DNA from 4 places in the Lysinibacillus sp. FW301-JW8 genome. Region 1 is predicted to be linked to each of the others. Evidence: riboswitches for the same ligand, from Rfam matches in the RefSeq annotation. Region 1 holds a riboswitch; each other region holds the start of a gene.
What was found. A riboswitch is a leader RNA that binds a small molecule or an ion and turns the genes downstream of it on or off. The one in region 1 is predicted to bind cobalamin.

Region 1 (8,159 bases):
GGCATAGGATACTATGGTGTACAAAATAAAGGCATTGGTTGGGTGCTAACAACTGATGCTAACGAAAAAATAGACAAAGCTTTTTTTATTAAAAAATTTACCAAGGCATTGGCAAATCGTCAGACCTTCTTTGACAATTCTAATACAACAGCATTTCGTATTTTTAATGGTGAGGGCGATGGCATAGGTGGTATCACCATTGACTATTTTGATTCTTACTTTCTAGTGAGCTGGTATAGTGCAGGGATCTATTTATGGAAGGATATGATATACGAAGCACTTGCTGAGACGGTAAGCTATGCAGCCATTTATGAGAAAAAGCGATTTGATCTTAAAGGGCAATATATGGAACAGGACGATTTCGTTATGGGAACGCCTGGCGAATTTCCAATCATTATTTTGGAAAATGGCATGAGCTATGCTGTTCATTTAAACGATGGAGCAATGACAGGTATTTTCCTCGATCAACGAGAAATAAGGCTTGCGATTCGTGAACGTTACGCAGACCATAGGAACATGCTCAATACGTTCTCCTATACTGGCGCATTTTCTGTTGCGGCAGCACTCGGAGGAGCAATCAAAACGACAAGTGTTGATGTAGCAAAACGTAGTCTAGCCAAAACAATTGAACAATTTAGTGTCAATCAAATTGACTATGAAACGCAGGATATTAAAGTCATGGATGTCTTTAACTATTTTAAATATGCACAGCGCCATCAATTAAAATACGATCTTATTGTTTTAGATCCTCCTAGCTTTGCACGGACGAAGGAAAGAACATTTTCAACAGCGAAAGACTATCCAAAATTGCTAATTGATACGATAGCCATCACAGAGAAAAATGGTATCATCGTTGCTTCAACCAATAATGCAAGCTTTGGAATGAAAAAGTTTAAAAGCTTTATTGATCAGGCCTTTAAGGAAACCCGTACACGCTATAAAATTGTTGAAGAATACAGCTTGCCGAAGGATTTCCGTGTACCACGTGAATATCCTGAATTTAATTACTTAAAGGTAGTTTTTATTAAGAAACTGGACTAAATGTAATGAGACAGAATCACTTTCCTATGATTCTGTCTTTTTGTTCGGATAAAATTCTCGTTTATTATATAATGTACTTACAAATTATAGGTAATGGGAGCTGATTGAATGGCGTATAGTCGTGAAAAGTTAATGATTACAACTGAAAGACTAGTCCTTAGATTATTTCAAGCATCAGACGCAGAAGCGGTGACACAGCTTTGCAATAATTATAATATTTATAAAAGTACATTGTACCTGCCCTATCCGTATAGTTTGAATGATGCGTTGTCATGGATAGAACGCCATTACGATCATTTTATGGAGGATATTTCGTACGAATTTGCAGTAACTGATAAAGAAACTGGAGAATTATATGGAGCAATAGCATTATCGAATAACAAACGTTTTAATCAAGGAGAAATTGCTTATTGGATTGGTGAGCAATACTGGGGAAAAGGCTATGCAACAGAGGCAGCGCAGTCGATTGTCCAATATGCTTTTGAAGAAAAGAAACTGCACAAAGTGTTTGCTCGATTTTTTTCATCGAACCCTGCTTCTGGAAAAGTAATGAAGAAAATTGGTATGACACAGGAAGGAATATTAAAGGATCATATTATAAAAGACGGTAAATACGAGGATTTAGTATTTTATGGAATTATTAATCAATAGTTTAGTAATTTTGTTCTTTAAAAAAGTGGCCTAAGAAGCTTTTTTAGCCCTTAAGCCACCACCCTCTATGATTCTTATAGGTATTTGACAAACCAATCTCTAATATATTCTAATCTCTTTATTCTTAACGTTGGTTTTCCGCTCCTTGAAAGTTCATGGTTAGATTCTGGGAAGCGAATAAATTTTGTGTCTTTTTTACGATGCTTTAAGGCGATAAACAATTGCTCTGCCTGTTCTATCGGGCAGCGATAGTCTTTTTCACTGTGTAAAATTAACAGTGGAGTCTGCACATTTTCCACATATTTCAGCGGTGAATGATGCCATAGCTTTTCAATATCTTCTAGTCCCGCTTGGATTTGCCAGTCTGTAAAGTAATAGCCAATATCACTTACACCATAAAAGCTAATCCAGTTGGAGATGGAACGTTGCGTAATGGCCGCTTTAAAACGGTTCGTATGACCAACAATCCAGTTTGTCATAAAGCCCCCATAACTTCCGCCTGTAACACCGAGTCGGTTTTGATCAATGTAATCATAATGCTCCAATGCGTAATCAACAGCGGCCATTAAATCATTATAATCATTGCCACCATAATCACCACGGACAGCATCCACAAATTTTTGACCATATCCATGGCTTCCGCGAGGATTCGTATACAGTACCGCAAAACCTTGTGCAGCAAGAATTTGGAATTCGTTAAAATAGGTGTTGGCATACATTGCGTGCGGACCGCCATGGATTTCAAGTATAAGTGGATATTTTTCCCCTTCCTCATATCCGACGGGCTTCATTATCCAGCCGTTTACCTTCCAGCCATCTGCCCCTTCATATTCAATGGCTTCTGGAACAGATAATTTTCTCGACTTTAAAAACTCTTCATTAACTTTAGTGAGCTGTTCCTTTTCACCAGTTTGTAAATTAACGTAAAATAAATCACCAGGATTTGTTGTCGTGCTGATGGCAACGACTGCTTTATCATTTTGTGAATCAAGTGAAAAACCATAGACATACTGATCGTCATGAATTGCTGGATATATTTCACCAGCAGTATTTCCAAAATAAATGGCTGTATTTCCGTGATCTGATACTTGGAAGTAAAAGCTGTGATTATCCTCCATCCATTGGACACGTGGAGCCATGACACCTTGTAGAAAATCTCCGACTACACAATCACCAATAGGGGCGTCAAAATCACTAGTTACACTGGTTAAATTAGTCTGTTCTAAATCATACATCCATAGCTTTGCTTGTGTTGCGTTTTCAAATTCTCTCTCACCTCCAAGAAAAGCGATGAAGCGGCTGTTCGGAGACCATGAAGTTTGGTAGAACATCCCTGTTCCTTCTGTTAGCTTGCGTGTTTGTTTCATTTCTACATCCAATAAGTAAATATCGCTATTGAATGAAAAGTCTACATCCTCTGTTAAATCAGCCATATAAGCCAGATATTTTCCGTTTGGTGACCATGTATCCAAATGGAAATGATGGCTTCCTGTCGTCACTTGTTCCAACTCTCCTAATTCAAGATGAACGATGGCAATGTGAGAATATTGCTCCATATCCAGAAATCCGGCTGCATCTGATTTATGCTTCATGTTGTTTATTTCAAGTGGTTTGAGTTCATTTTCCTCTTTCTTTTCACCTTCGACTTTATCAAAGATGTCTTCATTTTTACCAAGCTTTACAGAGAAGGCAATTTTCTTACCACACGGAGACCATACAGGTGATGTCGCACCGTTTTTACAATTTGTAATTTGTTTGGCCTCTCCACCTGCTTTAGCAAGCACAAAAATTTGTGGCTTACCAGTTCTCGTTGAGACAAACGCAATTTTACTTCCGTCAGTAGACCATACAGGTGAATTCGTTTTATCATCACCGAATGTCCATTGTTGAGGATTTTTTTCATTGAAATTTATATAAAATAAATTAGATACATAATCTTTCTTCTTTTCATCAATATAAGTTTCTACATAAACAACTTCTGTTCCGTCTGGTGATACTTGTGGATCTGATACTGATTTTAATCGATATAAATCTTCTGGTTGAATCCCATGCTTCACTATTATTCGCTCCTTCTTGTTGAAATTCTTACATAGTACTTTATTTCGATACACTAAGGATTTTCCCTGCTTAAAAGAAAAAAATTTTAAACCCATATAATCTTTTATATGTGAAGAAGTATTTTACGATAAGGTGGTTAGTAACAAAGGACCGGAATATATAACGATAACTAGTTTTCAGAATTCAAGTGCTTGTCCCAATAGTCAGCAGTTTTTGTTCTACGATAAAATTTATAAAAAGGTTCATTTGGTCGAGCATGTTCCTTGTAGAGTAGAATAATCGTATGGAGATAGCTTTCAATACGATTAACTGGGATTCGTTTAGCAAACAATGTTCCTGCTTGAGCATCTGCCCCCATCGGCACCGCCCCCAAATAAACATCAAAGCTATCCTTTTGATAAACTAGACCGATATCATCATAGACAGCATTATAGCAAGCTGATGCACAGCCATTGACATTTAAACGTAATCTTGCAGGAACTGTCATCTCTTCTAATGAATAATATAATTGCTCTGTTATAGGGGCGGCCTCCATTTTATCACCATCACAGAAATCACATGCCTTCATGGCAACGATGGGACCCTGCTTTGCCACGTACAGGCCAGCTTTTCGTAATTCGTTAATGGACTCCGCCACATCAACAGTTGGAATTGATAATAAAATACTGTAGGATGCAGAATATTTAATAGCACCAGTCTCCCCAACGACCTCTGCAATTATTTGAAATTGTGTTGGCGTATAATGCTTATTAATAATTCCAGGGCTTACTGCAAGTCGAGTAAAATCTCCCTGCTGATTTAGCTTTTCAAAGGTTTTCTCTGGTATGTTCATATTAAATGCATTCATGTATAATGTCTCCTTATGAAAAAGGAGCTAGCAAAATGCTAGCTCAAATTTTAAAAGTTATCTGGATAAAAGCCTTTTGCCAAAATTTGAATGGCTTCTGCGGCACGAACTCCTTCAGATGCTGCAGATAGTGGTAAAATAACAAAATGTTCATTTTTCACGGCTTCTGTTTCTTTTAATGCTGGGTCATTCTTTAAGAAATTAATTTTTTCTTCAGCAGATGTCTCTCCATAATCAATAACAACAATCACCTCTGGATTACGCGCAACTGCCTCTTCCTTTGAAACGGTTGTCCACCCAGATTCGACATCACCAAAAACGTTTTTGCCTCCAGCAATCGTTACCAACTCATTCATAAAGTTTTGCGCTGCTGTAAAGACATCCTTATCACCGCTGTCAAAAACTAAAACAGGCAGCTCTTTGCCATCCTGGGGTAATTTCGCCCGAATAGCCTCTACATCCTTCGTCATTTGATCGATTAAAGCTTCTCCACGATCTTCGACACGGAATATTTTTGCGATATTACGAATATCTATGAAAATATCCTCTAAAGTTGGCTTTGTCATATTGGATGCTGTATGTAGATATGTGTGAATCCCTAATGCCTCAAGCTCTTCTGGAGTGCCGACACCCTTTTCACCAAAGGCACTTTTCCATCCCCCATATAAAAAATCTGCCTCTGCATCAATTACCTGCTCCTTTGTAGGATATTGGTCAGCTAATACAGGTACCTTGTCGTAAGCAGCTTGTAAAGGCTCATAAATTTTATCATCTAAATAGGCTGTGCCAACCATTGAATCTTCTAAGCCTAAAGCTAGCATAATTTCTGTTACATGTTGGTTTAAGCTAATCGCTTTTTTGGGAGCTTCTTTATAAACTTGCGTTGTCCCATTATTGTCAATCGTTACTTCTGTCGTTGCCGCTTGTGATGGTTCAACCTTTTCCCCTTGTGCTGCTGATTCATTATCTTCCTTCGCGCTGCATGCACCTAAAATAGCCATCAATGCCAGTGCAAAGACAAGCCACATGCTGTTCCATTTCTTCATGTCTTTATCTCCTTTGATGTTATATATAGTAAGAAATCAGTAGACTTCTTTGCTACCATGATTCGTGATGAACTGTATAACAAATTGAAAAAGGGCATAAAAAAATCCCCTTGTTTCCAAGAGGTACGCATAGTGAAAAGACGGCTTTTGACCTGATTCACTATCCCCATCCTCGTGGTTGAAGTAAAGAATATTATTGGCAGGTATCCTGGCTTAGGTTCATCATCTGTACGCCTTCCCATAGTGTGATTACAGTGGCATATTGTATAGACTCCCCATTTACAGTTGCGGGACAGCATCGGATTCTCACCGATTTCCCTTTTAAGCAAATGACAAAGGCCATTTGCACCAATATAAAGGTATTATGTATTGTTATAAATATTATTGATAGACTAGCAAAAGTAATTTCCGTTCGCAATCTCACAAAATAATCCATTTACTAAATATATTTATTATTAAAGAAATATTCATACATAAACGAGAACTATTTTACATTAAATTATTTTCGCAATCATTAGATTTGGAACACTATTATGACATATTCTAAAACTATTTACCTTGAATTTATTAAAATTCTGTTACAATAAAATAGACGGATTTATAGAAACGAGGATTAATTTATGTACAAAACTATTGGGATCCTTGCTCATGTGGATGCAGGAAAAACAACATTCTCAGAGCAATTATTATTTCATACCAAAAGTATTCAGGCTCGCGGGCGGGTAGATCATCAGGATACATTCCTAGATAATCATGAGCTAGAGCGACAACGCGGCATCACTATTTTTGCGGAGCAAGGTCGTATGACAATTGGCAACGACACATATACATTAATCGATACACCTGGACACGTCGATTTCTCCCCTGAGATGGAGCGTGCAATTCGTGTTATGGATTATGCCATCATTGTGATTAGTGCAGTTGAGGGGCTACAGGGGCATACTGAAACAGTTTGGCACCTATTACGTCAGTATCACATTCCAACCTTCTTTTTTATCAACAAAATTGATCGTGAAGGTGCAGCGGTGGATCATGTTATGGCACAGCTTCAAAAAGATTGCTCTGAGGATGTACTACTAGTAAATGAAATGTTCCATTCGGATTATATTCCTTCTAACATAATGGAATGGCTAGCTGAACGTGATGACAATCTTTTGGATGCTTTTCTTAATGAAACATTAGATAGCGCTCGCTGTCTTGCCCACCTCCAAGCGATGATTAAACAGGAAAAGGCCTTTTTATGCTTTACTGGCTCTGCATTAAAAGATATGGGGATACAGGAACTCCTAGCACAGCTTCCACTGCTTACTGAAACACATTTCAATGCTGCTGCACCATTTCAAGGTGAAGTCTTTAAAATTCGACATGATGGCCATCAACGCTTAACTTTTATCAAAGCATTACAGGGAACCCTGCATATTCGAGATGAATTTTCATTTGGCGATGTAACCGAAAAAGTGACGGAGATACGGTTATATAACGGACATCGTTTTGATACCGTACAAGAAGTTACAGCTGGAGAAATTTTCGCTGTGAAAGGGCTTAGTTTAGCAAATATTGGTGCAATCCTTGGAAGCTCCAGTAACCCACAGCCCTATGAGTTAGTGCCAACCCTGCAGGCCAAAGTACAATACGAGGGTGACCAGCATATCAAGGAAGTCCTAAAAATCTTTCGTATCCTTGAAGCGGAAGAGCCGTCATTACGTGTAATATGGCATGAAAAATTTCAAGAGATTCAAGTACATATTATGGGTCTTATCCAGCTTGAGGTTCTTATCGAAGTGCTCAACAAGCGTTTTTCACTTGCCATTTCATTCGGAGAGCCACAGATATTATATATGGAAACAATTGCATCAACTGTTACAGGCTATGGTCATTTTGAACCTTTAAAGCACTATGCGGAAGTGCATTTATTAATGGAGCCAAGTTCACGCGGTACTGGTAATACATTTGTTAATGCATGTCATACGGACGATTTATCCGTTGGGCATCAACGACTAATTGAAAAACATCTATTCGAGCGCGAACATCATGGATTACTAACAGGCTTTCCTGTGACCGATATTCGTTTCACGCTTTTAACGGGGCGTGCACATATTAAGCATACCGAGGGCGGCGATTTTCGCGAGGCTACATTCCGGGCATTACGGCAAGGGCTCGAGCAAGCAGAGTCTGTCCTTCTGGAGCCCTACTACCGCTTTAAGTTAAAAGCATCTACCGATTTTATCGGTCGCATGATGACAGATATTCAGCAAGCATCCGGTACATTTGACCCACCAATTATTTCTGAAGATGCTGTCATTATTACTGGTCGTGCCCCTGTCGCGACATTTATGAGCTATAGTACGATCTTTGCTGCCTACACCAATGGTAAGGGTGTGCTTTCTCTGCAATTTGATGGCTACGATGTGTGTCATAATGCTGAAGAAATAATTATGCAAGTCGGCTACGATAAAAATGCCGACCCTGAATATACTTCCGCCAGCATTTTTTGTGCAAAGGGGAAAGGCTATTCC
Region 2 (8,159 bases), on a different contig from region 1:
ATTTAGACCATAATTAGCTGTTATTGCTCGCCCTTGCTGCTCTTGAAGTGCCAATTTCAATTCAGAAAAATTGGCATCAGATAAGCGTAATTTTTGATATTCCCTAGCGATTTTCCCAAGAGAGTGAGCATCAGAATTACTGACAAATGGATAGGCTTGAAGCTCTTTAATATTACTTACCATGTAGGTATCAGAACTTAATCCCAGCTCAATGGCATCGATTAGCTGTGGATCGAAAACTTCTGTTAAACTTCGTTGTACACCTTTACCAAATAGACTTTTAAATGGTGTAAATACATGTGCAGGAATAAAAAGTCCCTTTAATTCACAAACTTTTTGTTGTAGCGTTCGTGCATCGCAATATATCCTCTGAGAGCTTAAGTGGATATTTTTCATATGATTTGACATCCAAGTTGAAAACTCTCTCATCAGGCTAAGCGTCGGAAAATAGGCAAGCACATGGATTGGTCCTAAGCAATTCTCATCATAAATCTCTATTTCACTGCCTGGAATCAGAGTCGTTTTCTGATAACGTAGTCCCCCTTTCTCTAATTCCTTAATTAAGCCTTGTTCTATCATCAATGCCATCTCTTCTATTACTTCTGGAGAATGACAATCGATAATTCCAATAATATCTAGCCCCTTTCTTGCACTAGCAGTCTCTAAAATATTTGCTAATGTTAACGTTCTACTGCCTGTAATTTTGACAGCACGTCCATTAAAAGTACGTCCAATATGAATATGTAAATCAGCATAGAATTCTTTCATAATTAAATTTCACTCCTGTTATTTTTATAACACAGAAAAACCTCACATTGCTGCAAGGCATCTCTTTGTTCATTATGATGGATGATTATTATGTGTGCTATTATTTGATTCAAAGGCACCTGAGCCCTGCGACGGGATTGAAGATGAATCATATGCCACTAATGTCACGTCAATTTTCTTTTCCAGTTCATTAATTTTTTCAAGCTGCTGTTGATTTAATTGTGCAAACTTAATCTCTTCCATTATCATCAAATCCTTTCATTCATAAAGTTCCCTGAGAAAGTGATATTTATGCATATCAATTTCGTCGAAATGTAATTGCGTCCGAAAGTATTCTGTACTTGACGGTGCACTTTCGCACAGTAAACATTTGTTGCTGTCGCTTCGCTTTCGCACAGTAAAGATTTGCTGGCTCAAGATGAAAATGACTGATTATCAGTCATTTTCTTTGACTTTACTCCAGCTATTTTGTAACATATTTATTAAGCAGGTCAAAAGCGAGGGATTACATGTCAAAGGAAGAGAAAATTATTCAAGCTGCTATTGAAGTTTTTCGTGAAAAAGGAATTGAAAAAACTAAAGTTTCCGATATCGTTAAAGCTGCAGGTATCGCTCAAGGAACATTTTATCTTTATTTCCCGTCACGGCTTTCAGTCATGCCGGCTATTGCGAAAGTTATGGTTGAGAAAATAATTGCTGCTATTAAAGAAGGTATATCCATACAGGAACCTTTTGCAATCCAGCTTGAAAAAGTAGTCGATATTGTTTTTTCACTAACCGAAGACTATCGGGATGTATTTGCTCTTATCTACGCTGGTATTACTCAAACTGAACATATGAAAGAATGGGAAAATATTTATGCGCCCTATTACGAATGGATGAATAATTTCTTATATGAGGCTCAACAGCAAGGAATAATTCGCCCTTCATTAAATACTACACAATCTTCTAAGCTTATTATTGGGTTAGTAGAATCTGCAGCTGAGCAAATTTACTTATATGATGATAGTGAAGAAGAATCTATCAGACTGCAAAAGCTTGAACTCCTTGACTTTTTACATCATGCACTTGGCTTACGTCACACATAAGTGGCGTTCTTTTTCACACTAAAAATGACTGAATGTCAGTCATAAATATTATTAAACGAAAGGAAACGTAACTATGAAAAAAGATTGGCTGTATGTTGGACTAACAAGTTTATTTGAATTATTTTGGATTTTTGGCTTTAATGTTGCACATTCATGGTGGCATTGGATTATTATCGTAGCTTTAATCGCTATGGACTTCCATTTCTTATCGAAAGCATGTGAAAACCTGCCTACTGGCACAGTTTATGCGATTTTTGCCGGGGCAGGAACAATTGGTACCACATTAATGGACATTTTCATTTTTGAAGGAGAGTTTAACACTATTAAAGCGATTTTTATATTTATTTTAGTATTAGGGGTCATTGGGCTTAAATTAGCTGATAACCCCGCTGGAGATAGTGATAACAAGAAAGGAGCGAATGCCTAATGGGCTGGTTACTTGTTTTATTAGCTGCAATATCAGAAATTATCGGGGTGGTAGGTTTACGTTTCTACAGTCAGAAAAAATCGCTACGTAATTTATTCATATATGTAGGTGGTTTTGGATTGTCCTTTGCGTTATTATATTCCTCCTTCAACTATTTACAGTTAAGCATCGCCTATGTTGTATGGATTGGTATTGGCACTGTTGGTGCTGTCCTTGTAAATATTATATTTTTCGGTGAATCTAAAAACCTTACTCGTCTGATTAGTATCGTTGCCATTATCATTGGCGTGGCAGGCTTAAAAGCTGTATCTTAATTTGCTTTGCTCCTGTACTTCTGTGGTAGAATTTATTTATAATGAATTAAAATCAATTTCGCCTTGGCGTAATTGTAGCTGCCGCTTTGCTTTTGATACAAAAAACATCTGCTGAATGAAGATAAATATAAATATAATCTAGTGAAAAGGAGGTTTTAAGAATGGTGTATTTATTACAGGTTGACTTTACTATGGAAGGCCCTTTTGGTACGGAGATGTCTGAAGGCTTCAAAGATTTAGCACATAGTATTAATGATGAAGAAGGCGTTATATGGAAAATTTGGACTGAGAACGCGTTAGCTAAAGAAGCTGGCGGGGTGTATTTATTTGAAACGAAAGAAAGTGCTGAAAAATATTTAGCCATGCACTCTGCCCGCCTAACAAGCTTTGGAATAACAAATATTCGCGGTAAAATTTTTGCAGTAAATGAAGCATTGTCATCCATTAACAATGGGCCTATCCTTCGATAAACAACATGGCGTATCCGCAATAGGAGATACGCCTTTTTCAAACTATCAATATTTTAATATTTTCTTTGTATATTGCTCAGATACATACGTTAAATAAGGCTTACCTGTAAGAGGATGAGTTTGTATATCAGCATAAACACCAAATACATCTTGTAATAGCGTCGGTGTAAGTACTTCTTCAGGTGTACCAGAGCAAACAATCTGACCTTTTTGTAAAACATAAATTTGATCGCAATACATAGCTGCAATATTTAAGTCATGCAAAGCAGCAACTACTGTTAAATGTAGGGTTTGAATTAAATCCATTAACTGTAATTGATGCTGTATATCTAAATGATTTGTTGGTTCATCTAAAATTAGAATTTGTGCTTGCTGAGCAAGAGCACGTGCAACCATCACTCGTTTTTTTTCTCCACCTGACAGAGAGCTGAAGCTACGTTTTTCTAAGTGCGCGATACCTGTTTGATTTAATGCATCCTTCACAATTTGAAAATCCCGTTCTTGATCGAGCTCCAATAGTTTTTTATGAGGTGTTCTTCCCATACTTACTAAATCATGTACCGTAAAGTCAAATAAAACCGGTGTTTCTTGACTTACTACCGCCAAATTTCTAGCAATGGTTTTACTTGATTGCTTAAAAATATCCTGCTCATTTAACAAGACTGTACCATTTTCGGGTTTTAATAGACGATACATATTCTTTAATAAGGTTGACTTCCCGCTACCGTTAGGACCAATTAGCCCAACAAATTGCTTTTCCCTTATTTGAATACTAACTTCATGTAGTATACGTTGATCATGAATGGAATAGGATACCTGCTTCGCTTCTAATGTCATAGGTTTAATCTCCTTCACCGAAAGAATAATTATTACGGCGTAGTAGCCAGATGAAAAATGGTCCTCCACAAAAAGCAGTAATTATTCCAATCGGCATTTCTTCAGGGGCTATTAAAATTCGTGCAATTGCATCTGCCCAAACTAAAAAAATCCCTCCTAATAGAGCACTAATTGGTATTACATATTTATAGTTGGAACCTACTATTATGCGGACAATATGCGGAATAATTAAACCGACAAATCCAATTGAGCCACTTACTGCAACAAGTACGCCCGTTAATAAAGATACTAGCAGGATAAGCTGCAAACGAAATTGTTGGATATTGACACCTAATGTAACCGCAGCCTCTTCTCCAAGCAATAATAAATTTAAGTTCCGATAATGGAGCCACAGTAAGGCAAACACGACGATAAATATAGCTGTAGGAATGATTATATTACTCCATTTAGCACCTGCTAGACTACCAAGCATCCAATACATAACTGCCTTAATTCCATTCTCTTGCTTTGCCATCATTAAAATAAAATTCGATACAGCAGATAAAATAAACGACACTGCCATTCCCGCAAGTAAAAGTCTAAAAACAGAGATTCTTCCTCCGACACGTGCAAGGAAAAACACTAACAATATGGCAAGAAGTGAGCCTAAAAATGCAGATGCAGAAAGAGCGAAAATACCTAGAAATGAAAAAGCACCTAAAATAATAACTGCTGTAGCACCGACTGTTGCTCCTGAAGATATTCCCAATATGTATGGTTCAGCTATAGAATTACGCACAAGAGCCTGTATAGCTGCTCCAGCGATTGCTAAGCCTGCTCCTACGATTGCAGCTAGCAAGACGCGTGGCACCCGTATTTGCCAAATGATAATTTCTTGCGAGCGACTCCAATCCTGCTCTATAAAATTTTGAACGATTGGAATTTTGGATAGAATAACCTGCCACACATAAAGAGGTGTGATGGAAACAGATCCAACCATAACAGCCAAAGTCATAGAAATGATTAGTACTAGAAGCAGAGTCAGAGATAATAGTATAAATTTTTTATTCATATGTATAATACTCCTAATCAATCGTAATAGATATGAAACAATAAAAAAGAGTATTTCATGCATAGTATGCATAGAAATACCCTAGAATCATCAACAAAGTCAGAAAGATTTCCATCTATTGTCCGTAAATGCGTTCATCCTCGTGGGCATTACAAGTATCACTATATGGCAGGTCTCCTGGCTTCGGATCAACGTTTTACGATTACCTTCCCATCCTAGAACAGTGGCTAAATCATCATAAAACTCCTCGTTACAGTTGCGGGACAGCGTCGGACTTTCACCGACTTCCCTTTTAAGTGACACTTTGTATAAGATGTCACACCATTAGTATCCAAACTATTAAAATTATGACGATTCTATCATACATTTTAGTAGTTAGTCTATAAATAACCGTAAATTATAAACTTTAGCTGTGAAAACCGCAATTGAGTTAACCTAAATAAAATAACAAGTTGACACAAATGCTTTATTTTCTTACACTATTAATAACTTTAATAGATAGGAGTGAAATTATGACAACAGTTGCAGAACACTCTCATCATAGATTAAGAACAGTAGATATTGCCTATATTGGATTATTTTCAACATTAATGATGATCGGTGCTAATATTACCTCCTTTGTCCCTTTCATGTCTGTGGGAGGAGTCCCAATCACATTGCAAACTTTCTTCGCTATTTTAGCTGGATTAGTTCTTGGCAGTAGAAAGGGAGCGCTTGCTTGTACGGTATATATGTGTATTGGTTTAGCTGGTGCACCAGTATTTGCGCGTTTTGGTGGCGGCTTTGGACAAATCCTAAGCCCTACATTTGGCTTTATTGTCACATTTATTTTAGCAGCATTTATCGCAGGACTGATTGTTGAGCGCAGTGGAACAAAGAAAAGCTATATTGTTGCGGCAGTAATTGCTACAGCTATTAATTATTTACTGGGGACAAATTGGATGTACTTTGCTTATAAACTATGGGCTAGCGCTCCTGACGCTTTCAATTATAAGATGGCATGGCTTTGGATGATGCCACCATTGCCAAAGGATATTATTTTAGCTGTCTTTGCGGGTATTTTTGCGCATCGTCTACAAAGAATATTGAAAATAATACCAATAAAATAGTTGTACCCTGAAAACGTCAATCTTAAAAAGATGGCGTTTTTCTTATAACGTGGCCATTATTTCTGCACATTTATTTGCTACATTAAGCGTAATAGTGAGGAGGAATAAATATGAAGATAAGAAGAAGCTGGTTTATTAGTTTACTGACAGTAATTGCTTTACTAGCGTTATCAGCTTGCTCTGACAAGACAGATTCAGGTGAAAAAAATGACAATGAGCAGAATACAATGATAGATCATTCCACAATGGATCATTCTAGCTCTGGTGAAGTGCCAATAGCGTTAAAAACTGCCGTAAACCCTACATTTTCAGTAGGAAGCACAGCTATTATTACTGATGGACATATGGAAGGTATGGAGGGAGCCAGGGCGACAATTGTAGGTGCATATGATACGACAGCATATATTGTCTCCTATGAGCCTGCTAAAGGTGGCGAGCGTGTCGAAAATCATAAGTGGGTTATTCATGAGGAATTGATCGATTCAGACTTGGCTCCATTAGCCCCTGGCACTGAGCTTAAGACGAATGCATCTCATATGAAGGGCATGGAAAATGCGACTGTTCGCATTGATAAGGCTGTCCAAACGACTGTTTATATGATTGATTACACTGCTACTACAAATGGAGAGTCTGTAAAAAATCATAAATGGGTAACTGAGGACGAATTGAAAGCAGAATAGACCTTTGAACCTCTGTAGAGTTCTAGCAGAGGTTCTTCTAGCTTCTGATGTCTAAAGCATTTCTTCCTGCTGACTTAAGCCATTTATAGCCAATTCCCCAAACAGTTTGTAAATAATCATCAGCAGGAAAACCGCTTTTCCGCAGTTTCTCTCGTAAATTACGTACATGCGAATCAATTGTTCGATCTTCAATCGAATCATTATATCCCCATACAGTATTAATAAGATGCTCCCTAGTAAATACCTTATTTTGATGTGCTAAAAATAAGGCCAGCATCCCAAATTCTTTAGGTGTTAAAGATATTTCTATCTGTCGAAAACATACTTCAAAGGATTCCTTATCTAAACGTAATCCCTCAAACAACACAATATTTTCATTAATTTTTGCCCTTCTTAGGACAGCATTAATACGTGCGAGTAACACGTCTTCATCAAACGGCTTCAGAATGTAATCATCTGCTCCTAGATTTAGACCTTTTACCATATCAGTATGCTCCCCCTTTGCTGTTAGCATGATGATAGGAACATCCCAAAACCTCCTTATTTCTTTACAGACCTGCCAACCATCCATCTCTGGCATCATAATATCTAAAAGTACCAAATCCACATGATTTTCTTCTAAATAGATCAGAGCCTCTTGAACGGATACCATTGCCTTACATGTAAAGATAGGCTCTAAATAAAGCTTAAGCAAGTCTAACATTCTGGGTTCATCATCTATGAGCAGTATTGTTTTCATACGTTTCGACTCCTTTAAACGTTAAAATAAAAGTTGTCCCTTTATTCTCTTTACTCTGGGCTGTTATTTCTCCCCCATGTGCCTGAACAAGCTCTTTCACAATTGAAAGTCCAAGTCCAACGCCCCCTAATGCACGACTACGCGATTTTTCAACACGATAAAATCGTTCAAATATATGGGGTAAATCCTTTTTGGAAATTCCCTTTCCAGTATCCTTAACAAGTATAGTTACTAAATCATCCTGTCTTTTTGCCATAACCGATATAGCATCACCTGATGCACAATATAATAATGCATTATTGAGGAGATTCATTAATATTTGTTCAAGCCTTGCTGCATCAGCCATTAAGGTTAATCCTTCTTCACAATGAACATAAAAGTGCAGCTGTTTTTCCTGAAAGGCAGGACTCAACTTTTCCTCAACATTTGCTAAAAACGTATTCAATCGAAGACATTCCTTTTCAATCATAAAGGAGTTTTCGTCCATTTTAGCTAAATCAAATAAGTCCTTTATTAAAAGAGAGAGTCGATTAGTTTCTTCTATAATAATACCTAAGTATTTTTGTCGATCTTGCTCTGTCAAACTACGTTTATAGAGAATATCTGCATAGCCTTTTATAAAAGTTAAGGGTGTCCTTAGCTCATGGGCGATGCTTGATAAAAAATCCTTTCGATC
Region 3 (8,159 bases), on a different contig from region 1:
TTTTTTTCAGGATACGTTTTAGGTTATTACGTGGGTCACCAGCAAATGGCTCGCCTTTAGCAGTGTATACATCACAAATGAAGCGTGCTACTTTCCCTTTTTCAGAAGTCCAAGGGAACACTACGAACGAATCTAGATCAGGATATAAATACATATCTGATTCTTCAATACGAACGAAGCCTTCAATAGATGAACCATCAAACATCATTTTATTTTCTAGTGCTTTATCTAATTGGCTTACAGGTATCTCAACGTTTTTGATTGTGCCAAGTATATCCGTAAATTGTAAACGAATAAAGCTTACGTTTTTTTCTTCGATTAGACGTTTAATGTCCTCTTTTGTGTATTTACCCACAGTTTTCCACACTCCTATAATTTGTCTAGCTTTTATCTTTACCCTACCCTATTAAAGGCTTTTAATAGAATCGGGATAAATCCCCTCGTCGGATGGATGATTTTTGCATGCGTTGTGCTTGACGCATTTCCTCACGCATAATACGACGTAATTCTGAGTCACTTAAATCTGGCTCATCTGCCGTAACAGGATCACTCTTTTTAGCAAATAATTTTTTAATCTTTGCCATATTCATTCCATGTTCTAAATAATCCTTAATTTCAAGCAATGTATCGACGTCATTTAATGAGAACATTCGACGATTGCCATCTGTTCGGTGCGGCTCAATTAAATGGTGTTCTTCATAATAACGAATTTGGCGTGCCGAAAGCTCGGTCAATTGCATCACGATACTCATGGATAATAACGGCATAGTTCGTCTAATTTCACGACTCATTTAAGTCCCCTCCAATACCCGCTTATCATATAACGAAATTTTTACACTGTCAACAAGGATGTAAGGTTTCCTAACATCGTTTTTCAATATTTTTTTCGACTGCTACAAAATTGTAAAAAACTATTTGTCTATGAAAATCAAGGTAAGAACAAAAGTATTGCTCTTCCACAAAACGAGTGGTTGATCTCCGTTCCGACTGAGTGCTTTCCTGGGGGCGTCCGATGAGCCGCTTCACTCGCGTTGCTCGCTCCAGGGTCTCATCTGTGACGCTAATCCCCAAGGAGTCACTCAGTCTACACTCCAATCAACCACTCCTCATTCTTATGGTATATAGTGAACAATAAAACTAAGCCTTAGTATTAACTATTATTGTGCAAAAATGAGGGTCAGTAACCACACTTTTGACATGAAGAAAATATACAAAGTTTCACACTATTCTTAATTGGAGTGTAAAACTACTCGACTTCTGTAGGATAAAGAGACAGACGAGAAACTGAGGCCAACATGATGTTGATCACAAAAGTCTTTGTTGATGTCGCTACGCTTTCGAACCGATAACTTATCACAGGACGTGACGCACTTAACCTTCGTTCCTTTAGCTCGTCGCTTGCCCACAAAAAGCTTTATTCTTGCAAAAGCGAAGCGTCAGCGACAAAGTAGCTTGGAACCGAAATCCCTTCATTTTAACGCAATATTCACTAAAATTCACTTGACCATTTTGATTTATTACTTACCTATTTCTGAATTTTTTGAACAGCACTACAAATCGCAAATTTTACATGCTCATATGTGAGACCGCCTTGAATAAATGCTGTGTATGGTGGACGAATTGGACCGTCTGCTGTAAGCTCGATACTCGATCCCTGAATAAAGGTACCGGCCGCCATTATGACATCATCCTCATAGCCCGGCATATAGGCTGGCTCTGGTGCATAATGGGCATTGATTGGTGAGTTCGCTTGAATTTCACGACAAAAGGCAATCATTTGTTCAGCCGTTTGGAATGAAACAGATTGAATTAAATCAGTACGTTTTACATCGTAGCTTGGTGATGTAGACATACCGATTTCTTCTAGCATTGCAGCTGTAAAAACTGCACCTTTTAGAGCTTGTGCTACAACATGTGGCGCTAGGAAAAAGCCTTGATAAAAATCGCCAAGCGTATTTAATGTTGCACCTGCTTCAGCACCAATACCTGGTGACGTCATACGATAGGCACATTTTTCAACTAAATCAGCACGACCAGCAATATAGCCACCAATTTTCGCTAAGCCTCCCCCTGGATTTTTAATCAGAGAGCCTGCCATTAAATCTGCCCCTATCTCTGTCGGTTCCTGAGCCTCTACAAATTCTCCATAGCAATTGTCGACAAAGATGATAGCCTGTGGTGCTAATTCACGGACTTTCACGCACATATCAGCAATTTCTGTAATAGTAAAGGATGGACGTGTTGCATAGCCCTTTGATCGTTGAATAGCAATCATTTTTGTATTCTCTGTAATAGCGGCCTCTACACCATCCCAATCAATCATTTGATTATCCATTAAATCCACATGACGATAACCGATTTTATAATCCTTTAATGAGCCAGTATCCTTGTCACCGCCATCTACTATGGATTGTAATGTATCATATGGTTGCCCTGAAATATACAGCAATTCATCACCCGGTCGTAACACTCCGAATAGACTAAGTGTAATAGCATGTGTCCCCGAAATTATCTGTGGACGTACAATGGCAGCCTCCGCTCCGAAAACCTCTGCATAAACACGCTCTAAATTATCACGTCCCTCATCATCATAGCCATATCCATTAGAAGGGTGTAAATGATAGTCACTCACTTGATGTTTCCTAAAAGCTGCAAGCACCTTTTGTTGATTAAAGAACGCCATATCGTCTACCTTCCTATGAAAGGGGCGAACCTTGTCCTCTATTTTGGAAGCTAACGCTAACGTTTCTTCTGTTAAATTTGTTGTAAAAGTCATTCGTTCTTCTCCATTCACATTTGTTCAATCACGGGCACATATACCCACAAATTGAAGTTTTCACTTAACTCCTATCCCATCTTAACAATTTGTAGATGTGTCTGCAAAACTTGCCTATTGTTTCTACTCGTAATATGCGCTAAGCTAATGTGCGGACTTCTTTCATTATTTCCGATATTTTGACTACAAAATTCATAGATTCTGTTACATTTAATAGAATTCTTTAACTTTAATGAGAAAGTATATTATTTTTCAGAAGGGGTGAAAGGGATGGCTTGGGAGGTTTTTAGTATTATCGGAACAATTGCCTTTGCTATTTCCGGGGCAATTATCGCCATGGAGGAAGAATACGATTTATTCGGTGTTTATATACTCGGTATTGTCACTGCCTTTGGTGGTGGGGCAATTCGTAACTTGCTTATTGGCCTTCCCGTTACAACGTTATGGGGACAGGATATGATGTTCCAAATTGCGCTTGCGGCGATTACTATATTTTTTATTTTCCCGCATCATCTAATTCAGCATTGGCATCGCTGGGGAAACTTCACAGATGCAATTGGCTTATCTGCATTTGCTATTCAAGGTGCCCTCTATGCGGTAAAGCTCGATATGCCAATTAGTGCGGTTATTGTAGCTGCTGTCTTAACTGGCTCAGGAGGCGGGATTGTTCGGGATCTATTAGCAAGACGCAAGCCCCTCGTATTACGTGATGAAATTTATGGTGTTTGGGCAGCTCTTGCAGGACTTGTGATTGGTTTAGAAGTTTTAACAGGCGACCTCTTTTTATATGGATTATTTGGAATAATTACAGTGCTAAGAGTTCTTTCCTATATGAAGAAATGGCGTTTGCCTTTACGAAAGCTGAATCGAGCATGACTATTTTATGAATAGTAACAAGCCCAAATAGTTCGATTAAATGGGCTTGTTATACTTTTTGCTGCTGCCAAGAAATGCCTCAAGCAAATATTTTTTCAACCATCAGCATTTATAAATAGAAAGTGTGCTTCATTCATTCGTTTCTACTAGCACTACAGATTCTTCAAGTGTAGCCATGTTTTTAATCATGGAGCATGCTGCATCTAAAATTGGAAAGGCTAAAGCTGCACCAGAGCCTTCTCCTAAACGCATATTCATATGTAGCATTGGTTCTACCCCTAGCAACTTGGCTGCTATTTTTGCACCTGGTTCTTCTGAGGCATGGGAAGGAATGATGTAGTCCTTTATTTTTGGCTCAAGCTCAAATGCTATGAGGGCAGCAATCGTAGAAATAAAACCATCAATAACAACAGGCTTGCGATTTGCAGCCCCAGCAAGTACAATCCCAGCCATAGCAGCTATTTCTAAGCCACCAACTTTTGCAAGAATATCAATAGCATCGTTGCGATTGGGCTTGTTTAATGCAATAGCATGTTGAATAACCTTCACCTTATGCGCAATTCCCCCCGCTCCCACACCAGCGCCCATTCCTGTTACTACATTTGGATGACAGGCATGAAGCACGGATAGGATAGCTGCACTTGGGGTAGTATTCCCAATACCCATTTCTCCAGTTCCAAGAATATCCACTCCATTTTTAATTTCGCTCGTTGCGACTTCAATTCCTACTTCGATGGATTGAATAGCTTCCTCTCTTGACATAGCTGGACCCTTTGCCATATTGTCTGTTCCATATTTAATTTTCTTTAGAATGACTCCAGCATCAAGTGGTAAATCTTCTTTTACACCAACGTCGACCGTTACAATTTTGGCATTGGTTATGCTGGCGATTGCACAAACACCCGTTAGCCCTTTTGGAAAATTCATTGTTTGTAAAAAGGTTACCTTTTGTGGATTGGAAGTTACATCTTCCTCACAAACACCGTGATCTGCTGCACAGACAATAATTGCCTTGCTCTCAATTTTAGGAAATAATTCTCCTGTAATGCCAGCAAGCTGTACAGCAAGATTTTCCAGTCCCCCCAAGCTTCCAGGTGGCTTGCTCAGAGAGTCTATATATTCCCTAGCTTTCCCCATCATATGGCTATCCACATTTTGAATTTTTTTAATCGTTTGCTGTAATAATTGCATGAAACTATTCCCCTTTCTATCTTTCGAGACAATATAAAAAGCCTGCAGTTTATTCATCACAAATAAACTACAGACTTTTCCATCGTCTATATAATCGAAGCAATTAGGCAGGTCTCCTGGCTTAATTTCAACATTTCATAGAACCTTCCCAGCACCATGCTAGTGGCATTCTCTATGAAACTCCTTTTTACAGTGGCGGGACCGCTAAAGACTCTCACTTTATTCCCTATTCTCCCATAATGGGCACCCAATGCTATTATGCAATTACTTTAAATTTACTGTAAAGATTTCTTGCTGTCAATATGACACCTTTAAAGTTCTTTCTGATCGATTTCACTAATAAAGGTCGCACCAAGTAATAGAATGGCTCCTATTATTTGTAGCACAGTCATTTTTTCTCCTATAATCATCGTTGAGATAACCAATGACGTTAGAGGGTCAATATAGCTTAGAATGGCTATACTTTGCCCCTTTAATTGACTCATTCCCAAAAAGAAAAGATAGAAGCCTATACCAGCATGGACAATACCCAATGCTATAAGTAAACTAATGGATTTTATATCGATATGCATGATTTGGAATCCATTTGTTCCATAAAGATAAAGTGCCAGAAATAACGCTGCTAAAGAAAGCTGCACAATTGTGTTAGCAGGCTCTTTAAGTCCATGAATATACTTGTTGACAAAGGTTACGAATGTATAGAAACATGCTGCAATAAGCCCATACACTATACCGATATCCTGCCCATTTTCTCCTGCAACTTGGCTATGGACAATAAAGAATAATCCAACCAGCGCCACACAGACATAGAAAATTTTTCTTAGATACAGTTTTTCCTTTAATATAATCGGTGATAAACAAATCACTAAAACTGGCGCAAAATAATAACTAAGCGCTGCATTTGCAATGGTTGTTTCTTTGTATGCTTGAAAAAGAAAAATCCAATTCCCACATAATGCTACACTAGATAGCAGCAATGGCCATATATTAGGCAGAATAGATACTTTCGTTATTTTTTCTTTCTTTGCGATGAAAATTACCAATAAAAAGCAAGAGCCAATGACACTCATCCAGAATGCAATTTCACTGGATGGTAGCTGTATATATTTTGCAAAAACACCGACAGCTCCGAAGATAATCATAGATAAAACAAATGCAAATTTTCCGCTCACTTCTGATTCCTACTTTCTACTTATATAGTTTTTAGCCTATACAGTAGAATCTATTGAAAGAAGAGCAAGCTAGTGTGGAATGCCTTAAACAGTAGATTCTACTGTAAAGACATTGTTGGAGGTGCTATTGATCGGAACATATTACCCATCCTTTCTATGTTCAACTCGGACATTCTATAGTTATTTTACCGAAACCCACGTACTATATCAATTATGCCTCGGGAGACTTCTGTACCTGCCGCTGTCGCTGTGCTTTCGCGTAAAAGACATTTGCTGAAAGAAGTTAAATAGTTCGATATTTGGCGGGTGTCATCCCAACATATTTTTTAAATACTTTACTAAAATACTCTTCATTACTATAGCCCACTAACGAAGCAATTTCATTATTTCTTTTATTACTATGAACTAGTAGCTGCTTTGCCTTGTCAATTCTAAGCTCATTTAACAGGTGGATGAAATTTTTATCAATGCTTTTTTTAATTAATATACTTAAATTTGCTTGGCTTTTGTTAAATATGCCTGATAAATAATTCAAATCTAACTGTGGATCATCAAAATGTGTATAAATATAATCGACTATTTTTTTCCCTAAATCATCTCTATTGCCATGTAAATTAAGTATTTTATCTACGAGCGGCTCTATATAGCTATTTACTATTATTGATAAATTGTCTTCTTTAATCATTTGATGGTGGATACTAATAATTTTTTGGGCACTGTTATACGTTTCAAAGCAATTGAAATGAATGCTATATTGTAATAAGAACGTAATCATGAATTCTAATCTTTGCTGAAAATCAATGTTTGTATTTTGTAAAACCCCTATAAATTCTTGTAATTTTAACTCATCCGTAAAGATTTGATTATCAAAAATGGATTTTCTTTTGTTTAGAACAGTGCCGCTTGTATTTAGATGCTTCTTTAGCAGTAACTCTAGCACGGCTTGATTTACATCATGTAAGTCTTTTCTTTGCAGAACGATATGATGATCCTGACTATACGACAAAACAAAATCGGTATTCATAATTTCAATGTGCTCCCCAAAAATATTAAAATAAAATAGCTCATGAGCGTGTGGAATTCGTATATTTTTTGTTTGATTGATGCTGATAACAAAGTATTCAAATGAATAGATATTACTATCCGTCATTTGTTGATCAAAGGCCAATATTAAATTTAATAATTGATTATATTTGATAGCATAATCTACTTGTCTCTTCATGCTCAATGCTTCCATCGTTTGTGAAAGCTTTAGCTTTAGATTTTTATAATCAATTGGCTTTAAAATATAATCCTCTGCCCCAATTTGAATAGCACTTTGCAAATATTGAAAGTCATCATAGCCAGATAGAAAAATCACCTTAAATTGATGGAACTTTTTTAGCTCCCATACAGCCTCTATTCCACTCATACCAGGTAAATTAATATCCGATAAAACGATGTCAGGGGAAATATCCTTAGCTGCCAGTAACATGTCTTCCCCAGTTGCATAAGAAAAGACATGTAGGGATTCAGTAAAATTTCTGTTGATAAAAAAGCTTAGTCCCTCTCTAATAAAGTTCTCATCCTCTACTATAAATATATTCATAGAGCTCACCTCACCGTTAAAAGACATTATTTCTTATATGGTAATAGAATTCTCGACACAAAATATTTTTGTTCGTTAACTAGAACTGTAACACCATATGCTTCTCCATATTTTATCTTTAATCGTCTATTTACATTTTTCAATCCAATGCTGCCCTCATGATTTTCTTCATTTATTTTTTCATTTAGCATAGCTATTTGAGCAATGTCCCTAAATTCGCTATTGTTATAAATATCAATTACGACATCATTTATTTTTCGATAAATATCAATATTTATCGTTATAGACTCTTTATAGCTGTAACCATGCTTAAAAATATTTTCAACGATTGGCTGAAGTGTAAATTTTAGAATAGCATTTTGTAATAAATCATTATCTTCTATCTGAATATGAAATACTAAATAAGAAACTCTGATTTTCATAATATTAATGTATTCTTCAATAATCTCAAGCTCTTTTTCAATTGTTGTTTCCTTTTCACTATTGCCCGTGTTATATCTAAAAAGCTTTGCTAGTCCAACGCTTAAAGTAGAGATCTCCTCAATCTCATGAATCA
Region 4 (8,159 bases), on a different contig from region 1:
AAAATTCCAGAACACGCTCTCCGCCAATAAGTACCTCACAGTTTTCAATCCACTGTAGATATTGCGGCAACAAGCTTTCTTGTCCGTTATCCCCGATCCCAATCAATTTCATTGATTGATGCAATGTCATCAGCCCTTCCTAATAATTGTCCCTGCATCGAATAAATCGATGTGGAAAGCGTTAAACCGCCTTTAATATGGTGTAGGGAGGAGTAGCAGCAGGCCTCACATAAATGACGAAAAAATGCATCATAGCCCTTTTCTGCCATAATTTCGCCTACCTGTGAAGCAGTATTGGCCTCCTGTACCGCAGCTATTGTTTCCTCGTCTGCCCCAATATCCTTAGCCAATTGTGCTAAAAAATTAAAATCTATCGGAGCACTTTTGGAATGCACCATCATCACACCTTGCGCGACCTTCGAAAATTTCCCCATCATGCCAACAAGAGAAACTTGCTTAATGCCAAGGCGTTTACAGTGCTTTAAGGTAAAACCAACAAAATCGCCCATTTCAATAAATGCTTCCTCTGATAAATCAGGGTACTGCGCCATTCCGTACTTTTCACTGCGTCCCCCTGTTGTGATGACTAAATGTTCACAGCCAGCTGCCTTAGCAACGCTGATTGCTTGCACTATGCTTGCCATATAAGCGGAACTCGAAAAAGGCACGACGGTTCCCCTTGTGCCTAGAATGGAAATACCACCTATAATCCCCAGACGACCATTCAAGGTCTTTTTCGCAATTTCTTCACCTTCTGGGACAGAAATAATAACGTTGACGCCGCGTTTTATTTGAAAATCGTCAAGAACACCCTGTACAGTACTATGAATCATTTTACGAGGTACGGGATTAATAGCTGCTTCTCCAACTGGTACTGGTAAGCCGGGCTTCGTTACGCGCCCGACACCAATTCCTCCATCAAGATGAATGCCGGGTGTATCTGCCCAGCTCACTGTGCCAATAATAAGTGCTTTATGTGTAGCATCTGGATCATCCCCAGCATCCTTAATGGTTTCACAGCTTACCGCATTGTTTTCAAACATACAATTTTCGATTGTAAAGGTTGCATCTCGCCCAATTGGCAAATGAATTGTACTTGTTTCCTGCTCTTCATTTGTAATTAGGGCAAGCAATGCTGCCTTTGCCACTGCAGTTGCACAGGCTCCCGTTGTATAACCGTGACGCATGTCTTTGGGATCCTTTTTTGGCTTCCGCTCCATTATTTTTTCGCCTGTTCATCCGCTAAAAGTGAGATGGCATTCAAAGCGGCAACCGTCACTGTACTACCGCCTTTACGGCCAACATTCGTAATATACGGAATACCTTCTAGTTTTAATAATTCCTCTTTTGACTCAGCTGCAGATACAAAGCCAACTGGCATACCGATAATTAGATCTGGCTTTGCTAAGCCCTCTTTAATTAAACGGATTAACTCTAGCAATGCCGTTGGTGCATTACCAATGGCATAAATACCACCTTCATGTAATTTAGAAGCTTTTTGCATGGAGATAATAGCACGTGTTGTGTTTTGTTTTTTGGCTTCTACTGATACGTCTTCATCTGCGATATAGCAGTGTAGATCCCCACCATGCTTTTGAAAGCGTTTTTTGCCTGAGCCACTTTCAATCATTTGCACATCAGCTATCACATGGCGACCTGCAAGAATTGACTTGATACCTGCCTCAATTGCCTCTGGAGTAATAATAACGCTACGACCAAGCTCAAAATCAGCAGATGCATGAATGATACGACGAACGACCTTCCACTCATCCTCTGAGAAATCATGCTCTCCCATTTCTTCTGCAATAATTGAAAAACTGTAATCGTAAATTTTATCTGGGTCTACTGTTAATGGTTTGAAATCTGTTTTAAAATCCATCTGAATTGCCTCCTAAAGTGTGTTGTACAGCCTGTAGTACTTCCGTAAATGTAGAATACTGCTGGCCATACTTTATATTTGGTCTTGCAATTAATATTGTTTCAATGCCACATGCAAGTGCTGCCTCTAGCTTTTCATCCACTGAGCCAACCTTGCCACTCTCCTTCGTAATCATCAATGTCACATCATATTGACGAAAAAGCGCTTCGTTTAATTCCTTTGAAAAAGGTCCCTGTATAGCGACTATATCTCTTTGCGCCACACCAAGTGCCTCACATTTTTCCATGTTATCGAGTCTAGGTAGCATACGTGCAATCACTCTTGTATTCTCTAAGCCTTGTAAAACCTTAGTAAATGTCGCAAGCGTTTTACTGCCTGTCGTTAGCATAATGACACCACGTTTTTCTGCCGCTAAGTGAGCAGCCTCCTCATAATCTTTTACTATTGTAATAAGGGGATGAGAATAATGTTCATGTGCTCGTTCATAGCGAATATATGGTATATTTGCTTGCTCCGCTGCTGCCATGGCATTTTTGGAAGCTTCCTCAGCAAATGGGTGAGAGGCATCTACAACTAAACGATACCCTTGTTCTGTCAAAATTGTCGTCATTTCCTCAGCTGTTAATCGTCCAACTAAATGAGGTAGACCCACCTCAGCAAGGCTAGAGGCTGCTGATTCAGTAACGACTGTTGCCGTTACATCATATCCTGCTGACTGTATTTCAAGAGCTAAGTTTCTGGCATCACTCGTCCCTGCTAACATGAAAATCATTTCACAGACTCCTCTTCATGGTGGTGGTCATGTTCGTGATGATGATCATGATGGTCGTGATCATGATGGTCGTGATCATGATCGTGGTCATGATGGTGATGATGATGCGCATGACCATGTACCGCCGCATAAGCTCGATAATTTTCTAAATCCTGCATACCTGTTGATGTCCCATTTACAGCCTGCTCAATACGCTCTAGTAGCACATTTTGCAAACGTTCATGATACCCAAAATAGTCAGCAATTTGAATATCACAATCTGGATATTTGTCGTTAAATTGTTTACACATACCATTCATGCGCTCCATCAGGATGCCCGTGAATAAAAAGTATGGAAGCATAATGATTTTTTTAGCACCTAGCTTAACACAGCGCTCAATTCCCTCTTCGACACGAGGGTCCGTTACTCCCATAAAGGCACTTTCAACATATTTGACAGGCAATTTTTCCCATAACAGACGTGTGATTTTATAAAAATCACCATTTGCAGCTGGATCACTGCCGCCTCGTGCAATTAATAAAATAGCTGTATCCTGTTGTTCCTCTGTAGCATTGAAGCCGATTTCAGCTAAACGATCCTCTAAAATAGCAAATATCTCTTCATGGACACCTATCGTTTGACCATATGTGAATGTAATATGTGGATAATGCTCACGCGCATGTTCGATTTCTGCTGGAATATGTAGCTTTGAATGCCCAGCATGAAGAAGAATAATTGGAATCACATGTACCTCTGTTGCACCCTTCTTCACACAGTTTGTTATACCCTCTTCAATGTTTGGAGAAGCAAACTCCAAGAAACACGTTTCTACTAAGAAGCTATCATCAATACGAGGTGTCATTTGCTCGATAAATGTACGCACCTCATCATTTCCTGCTGCTAAACGGCTCCCATGGCCGACAAATAAAATTGCTTTCATCTCATAACTCCTCACTAGTCACCGCATGGAGCGGGCTCTACTTTTATTTTTGAAGACATATCCTGATACGTGAAGTGCAGAATCTTTTTCACACGCTTAAAATACTTAAACAGACGTTCATTTGGATGGGCATTTGCTTTATACTCCTCAATGATGTCCGTAATGAGCGGAATAAGTTGTTCAGGCTCTAGGCCCTCTACAACTGGCTGTGCAGCATGTGCTGTACGACCTACTGGCTTTGCCCCAATAAATACATCGAACTTGCTTTTACGATAAACAATACCAATATCATCAAATACTGCTCGATAGCACGCCATACCGCAGCCATTAAAGCCAATATTCAAGGTTTTTGGTAAAGACATTCCACCAAGCTTCTCCTGAATCTCCTCCGCATATGGAATTGAATCAACCTTTTCTCCATAACAGAAGTCACAAGCCTTTAATGATAGTACATCTCCAATCGGCGCCAGTAAAAAACCAACCTCACTTAGCTTTGCTGTAATTTCTTCTGGCTCCGTTGTTGGAATTTTTAAATGGATTTGATGGTCAGGTGTGTATTCCATCGTTCCATCCTCTCCAACAACCTCTGCTAGCGTCATCATCTGTTGCGGAGTGAAAAATTTATTGGCTACTCCTGGGCTTACAGCTAATTCAAAGATAGATTCGATTTTTTGTTGCACAAGCTTTGGTATTATCTTTACCTCACTTGTTCCCTTGACCATAGCTAACGCTGCTGTCGCCATCTCAAGTGAAATTTTTTTTTGCTTAGGATTAGGTGTAATGGCTAAACTGGGCTCAATACGATTGGCGTTGGGATCTGCTGCAAAGTCATTGCGTGCCTCTCCAGTTTCTTGATTCATTGCCCATGGTTCATTTTCTCCCCTTAAACGTTGGTGTGGACGTAATGGCTGCTTTTCCTCACCGAGTGTGTATTTACGCTGATAGCCGCGTGGCGTAATCATTTTATTATCATAGAAAAACGTTGATGAATTTCCGATAATAACTGTTGTCAGCATTCCAATATCATGCTCTAGCATTTCTGCTAAAGTTGTCATTGTAACCTCCTGACGATCACGATAAGCGCTTTTGACAAGTCCCACTGGTGTATCAGGTGAACGATATTCTAATAAAATGCGTTGGGCCTCCACAATTTGCCTTGTACGTCGACCACTTTTTGGGTTATACAGAGCAATCACAAAATCCGCCATTGCTGCTGCCTCCACACGCTTCGCAATTAAATTCCAAGGTGTTAGGTGATCACTTAAACTGATCGTACAAGCGTCATGCATAATTGGCGCACCTAGTAAACTTGCACATGAATTGATAGCAGAAATACCTGGAACAATTTCTACCTCTACACCAGTTGCTTCCGTCCAACCAAGCTCGATTAATACCTCATACACTAATCCTGCCATGCCATAAACACCAGAATCACCGCTGGAAATAACAGATACGATATTCCCTGCCTCTGCTTGGCGTACCGCTTCCTGTGCACGAGATACTTCCTCCGTCATACCTGTACTAACAATGGATTTTGCATTAACTAAGTCTTGAATCAGCTCTACATATGTTTTATAGCCTATGATCATATCACTCTGTTGCAATGCCTCCACTGCCCGATGCGTAATATGATTAAAATCACCAGGCCCAAAGCCAACTACGAAAATCTTCCCTTGTTGCGCCATTTTGTTACCCCTCTTTCACCTTTTCGATGCCTTTAATGGCTGTTGTTTGTGCTGTCCGCTGCAATGTACCCTCCCGAAGTGTAAAAACATGTTCATGATGCAGTGACTCATGATATAAATCCTGCACAAGTGCCCTCGCATGCTCAGTTGTTGGCACACGGTACCAATTTCCTTGCGGATAAGCAATGACAACACAGGCATCCTTACATCTGCCGTTACAGCGTGTCCGTGTTGTATGTATTTTTTTATCAAGTGCCTGCAACTGTATTTCATCACGAATTGCTTGTGTAATTTCCTCCGCTTCTTTTTTCATACAGCTGCTGCCATTGCAAATAAAAAGATGGGTTTGCATCCCTTCTAAATTCCAAGTAGTCATCGTTGTTCTCCCCCTCAATACTTTTAGGAACAAAGAAAAACCTTTACTCTAATCGAAGAGTAAAGGTTTAGTAGAAGCCAAATAAAGTCGAATAAATTACAGGTACTCGCCTTTGCTTCAACTTCTCCCTCCGAAAAGTTTGCATGCATTATTACATAAGCAGGTTTCCTGACTTAAGCTTCCATTTACTTTCGCGCCTTCCCAAGTTTGCACTAGTGGCATTTGCGATTTCATCAGCTATTACAGTAGCGGGGGCTGTATCGGATTTTCACCAATTTCCCTATTATCTTGAAAATATTCAAGCACTTATGTATGTTTATATATCAAATTTGTATGTTTTACATGAATTGAAAACTGTCTCTATCATATCTTATAATTTTAAAATTTCAATATTTCTCACTAAAATCATGACAATTTTATTAAAATTTCATCAAAAATTTCATAGAATAAAGAAAAATTCTCTTTTATTTTATCAGAATTTTCTACATTGCACCTCAATTAAAAAAATTTTTTTCTTAAAAAAGATAGCCTCATGATGGAAAATCATGTTACACTTTGTCGTGAAATCTCACAACTTCATCTTTTTTCGGTGCGAAGTGCTTATCATTTTGCTTAAAAGGGAAGCCGGTTCAAGTCCGGCGCGGTCCCGCCACTGTACTAGGGAGTTTTATAGAGAATGCCACTGTCCAACGGATGGGAAGGCCTATAAAACGAGGAACTAAAGCCAGGAGACCTGCCGAAAAGAATGTGAACGTTTCAACCTACGAGGATAGGTGTGCGGCTTAGTAGAATCGAATTCTATTTGTTTTTTAGCTATGCACTTTTCCAATATGGAGAAGTGTTTTTTTATTTTCGCACGCTTTTTCAAAAACTATAAGTGAGGAGGAGAAATTTTGAAATTCTCAGGCTGGAAACTTAGTTATTTCTTATTGGCATTTTTATTTGTGCCAAATCGTGCATTTGCCATGCATATAATGGAGGGCTTTTTGCCAATTGAATGGGCCATTTTTTGGTGGGTTGTATCCATTCCATTTATTATTTTAGGATTACGTTCAATTCGCAAAACCATTGATGCAAACCCTGAAACAAAAATGATATTAGGGCTATCAGGCGCTTTTGCTTTTGTGCTATCAGCATTAAAGATACCGTCTGTAACAGGAAGCTGCTCGCATCCAACAGGTGTTGGGCTTGGTACAGTTCTGTTTGGACCATTAGCAATGAGCGTAATTGGAACAATTGTATTACTATTCCAAGCTTTACTTTTAGCACATGGAGGACTTACAACTTTAGGAGCAAACGCCTTTTCCATGGCAGTTGTTGGTCCAATTATTGCTTATTATGTATTTAAAGGCTCACAAAAAATGGGTCTATCATTTTCTTTAGCTGTGTTTTTAGCTGCTATGCTTGGTGACTTAGGTACATATATTGTCACTTCAGTACAACTAGCTCTTGCTTTCCCTTCTGAGGTTGGTGGCTTTATGGCGTCATTCTCAAAATTCGCGGGTATTTTTGCATTAACACAAATCCCTCTAGCTGTTAGTGAAGGAATTTTAACAGTAGTCGTGATGAATTTCTTGAAAAAATACAATGTAAGCGAATTAAAAGCTTTACGTGTTTTCTCAACAAAGGAGGCACATTAGGATGAAAAAAAACTTATTACTGCTTGCAATTGTTGTATTATTAGCCATTGTCCCATTATTCATACAAAAAGGTGCTGAATTCGAAGGAGCAGATGGTGAGGCGGAGGCGGCAATTGGTGAAATAAATGCTGAATACGAACCATGGTTTGAAAGCTTATGGGAACCACCAAGTGGAGAAATTGAAAGCTTATTATTCGCACTACAAGCTGCTATAGGTGCTGGATTTATCGGATACTTTATCGGCTTAATGCGCGGCAAACATAAAGAAGGTTAAGTATGTTGCTCATTGATAAGTATGCATATATGAATAAGCTAGCGTCTGTTCATCCGCTAGAAAAAATGATGTTTTCTTTTGGACTATTATTATTGTCGCTTATCATGAGAGATGAACGAATTTCACTCATTACATTTATTGTAATGAGTGCTTTTATCATTATAAGCGCAAAAATTCCTGTTAAATATTATTTTAAACTATTATTGTTACCCGGATTTTTTTTACTATCTAGCTTATTATCTATTTTAATATCTATAGCCCCGGCGACGAGCATGCTACCTGCACATATCTGGTCATTTTCTATTAATAATTGGACAATTTTTGTAGGCAACGCAAGCATAGTGACAGCACAGCAACTTTTTTTCATCGTTCTTGGAAGTGTCAGTTGTTTATATTTTTTAATCCTAACAACATCTGTACAGTCTATTTGTCATGTGTTGAGACAATGTAGAATTCCTGCTTTGTTTGTTGAGCTGGTAGAATTAACATATCGATTTATTTTTATTTTTTTAGACAGTATGCAAAAAATTCACCTTGCTCAGCAGGCTCGACTTGGTTATCACTCACCTGCCCAGTGGCTACGCTCTGTATCTATGCTTATCGCCGCTTTATT

Region 2: another riboswitch for cobalamin. It lies ahead of AC3WOM_RS20510 (FecCD family ABC transporter permease); the one in region 1 lies ahead of AC3WOM_RS04760 (ABC transporter substrate-binding protein).
Region 3: another riboswitch for cobalamin. It lies ahead of cobT (nicotinate-nucleotide--dimethylbenzimidazole phosphoribosyltransferase); the one in region 1 lies ahead of AC3WOM_RS04760 (ABC transporter substrate-binding protein).
Region 4: another riboswitch for cobalamin. It lies ahead of AC3WOM_RS16615 ((2Fe-2S) ferredoxin domain-containing protein); the one in region 1 lies ahead of AC3WOM_RS04760 (ABC transporter substrate-binding protein).

The regions. Positions count from the first base shown of each region.
Region 1 is NZ_JBYTBB010000007.1:58,387-66,545, reverse strand. Features, by position in the region: gene AC3WOM_RS04780 (class I SAM-dependent rRNA methyltransferase) at 1-1,041, shown strand, start outside; gene AC3WOM_RS04775 (GNAT family N-acetyltransferase) at 1,150-1,692, shown strand; gene AC3WOM_RS04770 (S9 family peptidase) at 1,767-3,755, opposite strand; gene AC3WOM_RS04765 (precorrin-3B methylase) at 3,920-4,597, opposite strand; gene AC3WOM_RS04760 (ABC transporter substrate-binding protein) at 4,648-5,643, opposite strand; cobalamin riboswitch at 5,825-6,011, opposite strand; gene AC3WOM_RS04755 (GTP-binding protein) at 6,264-8,159, shown strand, end outside.
Region 2 is NZ_JBYTBB010000060.1:18,449-26,607, forward strand. Features, by position in the region: gene AC3WOM_RS20475 (endonuclease Q family protein) at 1-768, opposite strand, end outside; gene AC3WOM_RS20480 (hypothetical protein) at 841-1,011, opposite strand; gene AC3WOM_RS20485 (TetR/AcrR family transcriptional regulator) at 1,278-1,856, shown strand; gene AC3WOM_RS20490 (DMT family transporter) at 1,930-2,283, shown strand; gene AC3WOM_RS20495 (DMT family transporter) at 2,283-2,597, shown strand; gene AC3WOM_RS20500 (monooxygenase) at 2,759-3,067, shown strand; gene AC3WOM_RS20505 (heme ABC transporter ATP-binding protein) at 3,113-3,904, opposite strand; gene AC3WOM_RS20510 (FecCD family ABC transporter permease) at 3,909-4,955, opposite strand; cobalamin riboswitch at 5,106-5,296, opposite strand; gene AC3WOM_RS20515 (biotin transporter BioY) at 5,468-6,064, shown strand; gene AC3WOM_RS20520 (YdhK family protein) at 6,175-6,744, shown strand; gene AC3WOM_RS20525 (response regulator transcription factor) at 6,782-7,483, opposite strand; gene AC3WOM_RS20530 (ATP-binding protein) at 7,458-8,159, opposite strand, start outside.
Region 3 is NZ_JBYTBB010000002.1:148,241-156,399, reverse strand. Features, by position in the region: gene glnA (type I glutamate--ammonia ligase) at 1-355, opposite strand, end outside; gene AC3WOM_RS01705 (MerR family transcriptional regulator) at 417-791, opposite strand; gene AC3WOM_RS01700 (methionine gamma-lyase family protein) at 1,526-2,776, opposite strand; gene AC3WOM_RS01695 (trimeric intracellular cation channel family protein) at 3,047-3,652, shown strand; gene cobT (nicotinate-nucleotide--dimethylbenzimidazole phosphoribosyltransferase) at 3,782-4,843, opposite strand; cobalamin riboswitch at 4,933-5,109, opposite strand; gene AC3WOM_RS01685 (DMT family transporter) at 5,155-6,015, opposite strand; gene AC3WOM_RS01680 (response regulator) at 6,299-7,603, opposite strand; gene AC3WOM_RS01675 (sensor histidine kinase) at 7,630-8,159, opposite strand, start outside.
Region 4 is NZ_JBYTBB010000041.1:41,045-49,203, forward strand. Features, by position in the region: gene cbiE (precorrin-6y C5,15-methyltransferase (decarboxylating) subunit CbiE) at 1-130, opposite strand, end outside; gene AC3WOM_RS16590 (cobalt-precorrin-5B (C(1))-methyltransferase) at 87-1,220, opposite strand; gene AC3WOM_RS16595 (precorrin-8X methylmutase) at 1,220-1,879, opposite strand; gene cobK (precorrin-6A reductase) at 1,869-2,651, opposite strand; gene AC3WOM_RS16605 (sirohydrochlorin chelatase) at 2,648-3,571, opposite strand; gene cobJ (precorrin-3B C(17)-methyltransferase) at 3,586-5,256, opposite strand; gene AC3WOM_RS16615 ((2Fe-2S) ferredoxin domain-containing protein) at 5,261-5,632, opposite strand; cobalamin riboswitch at 5,774-5,957, opposite strand; cobalamin riboswitch at 6,203-6,387, shown strand; gene AC3WOM_RS16620 (energy-coupling factor ABC transporter permease) at 6,526-7,272, shown strand; gene AC3WOM_RS16625 (energy-coupling factor ABC transporter substrate-binding protein) at 7,274-7,546, shown strand; gene cbiQ (cobalt ECF transporter T component CbiQ) at 7,549-8,159, shown strand, end outside.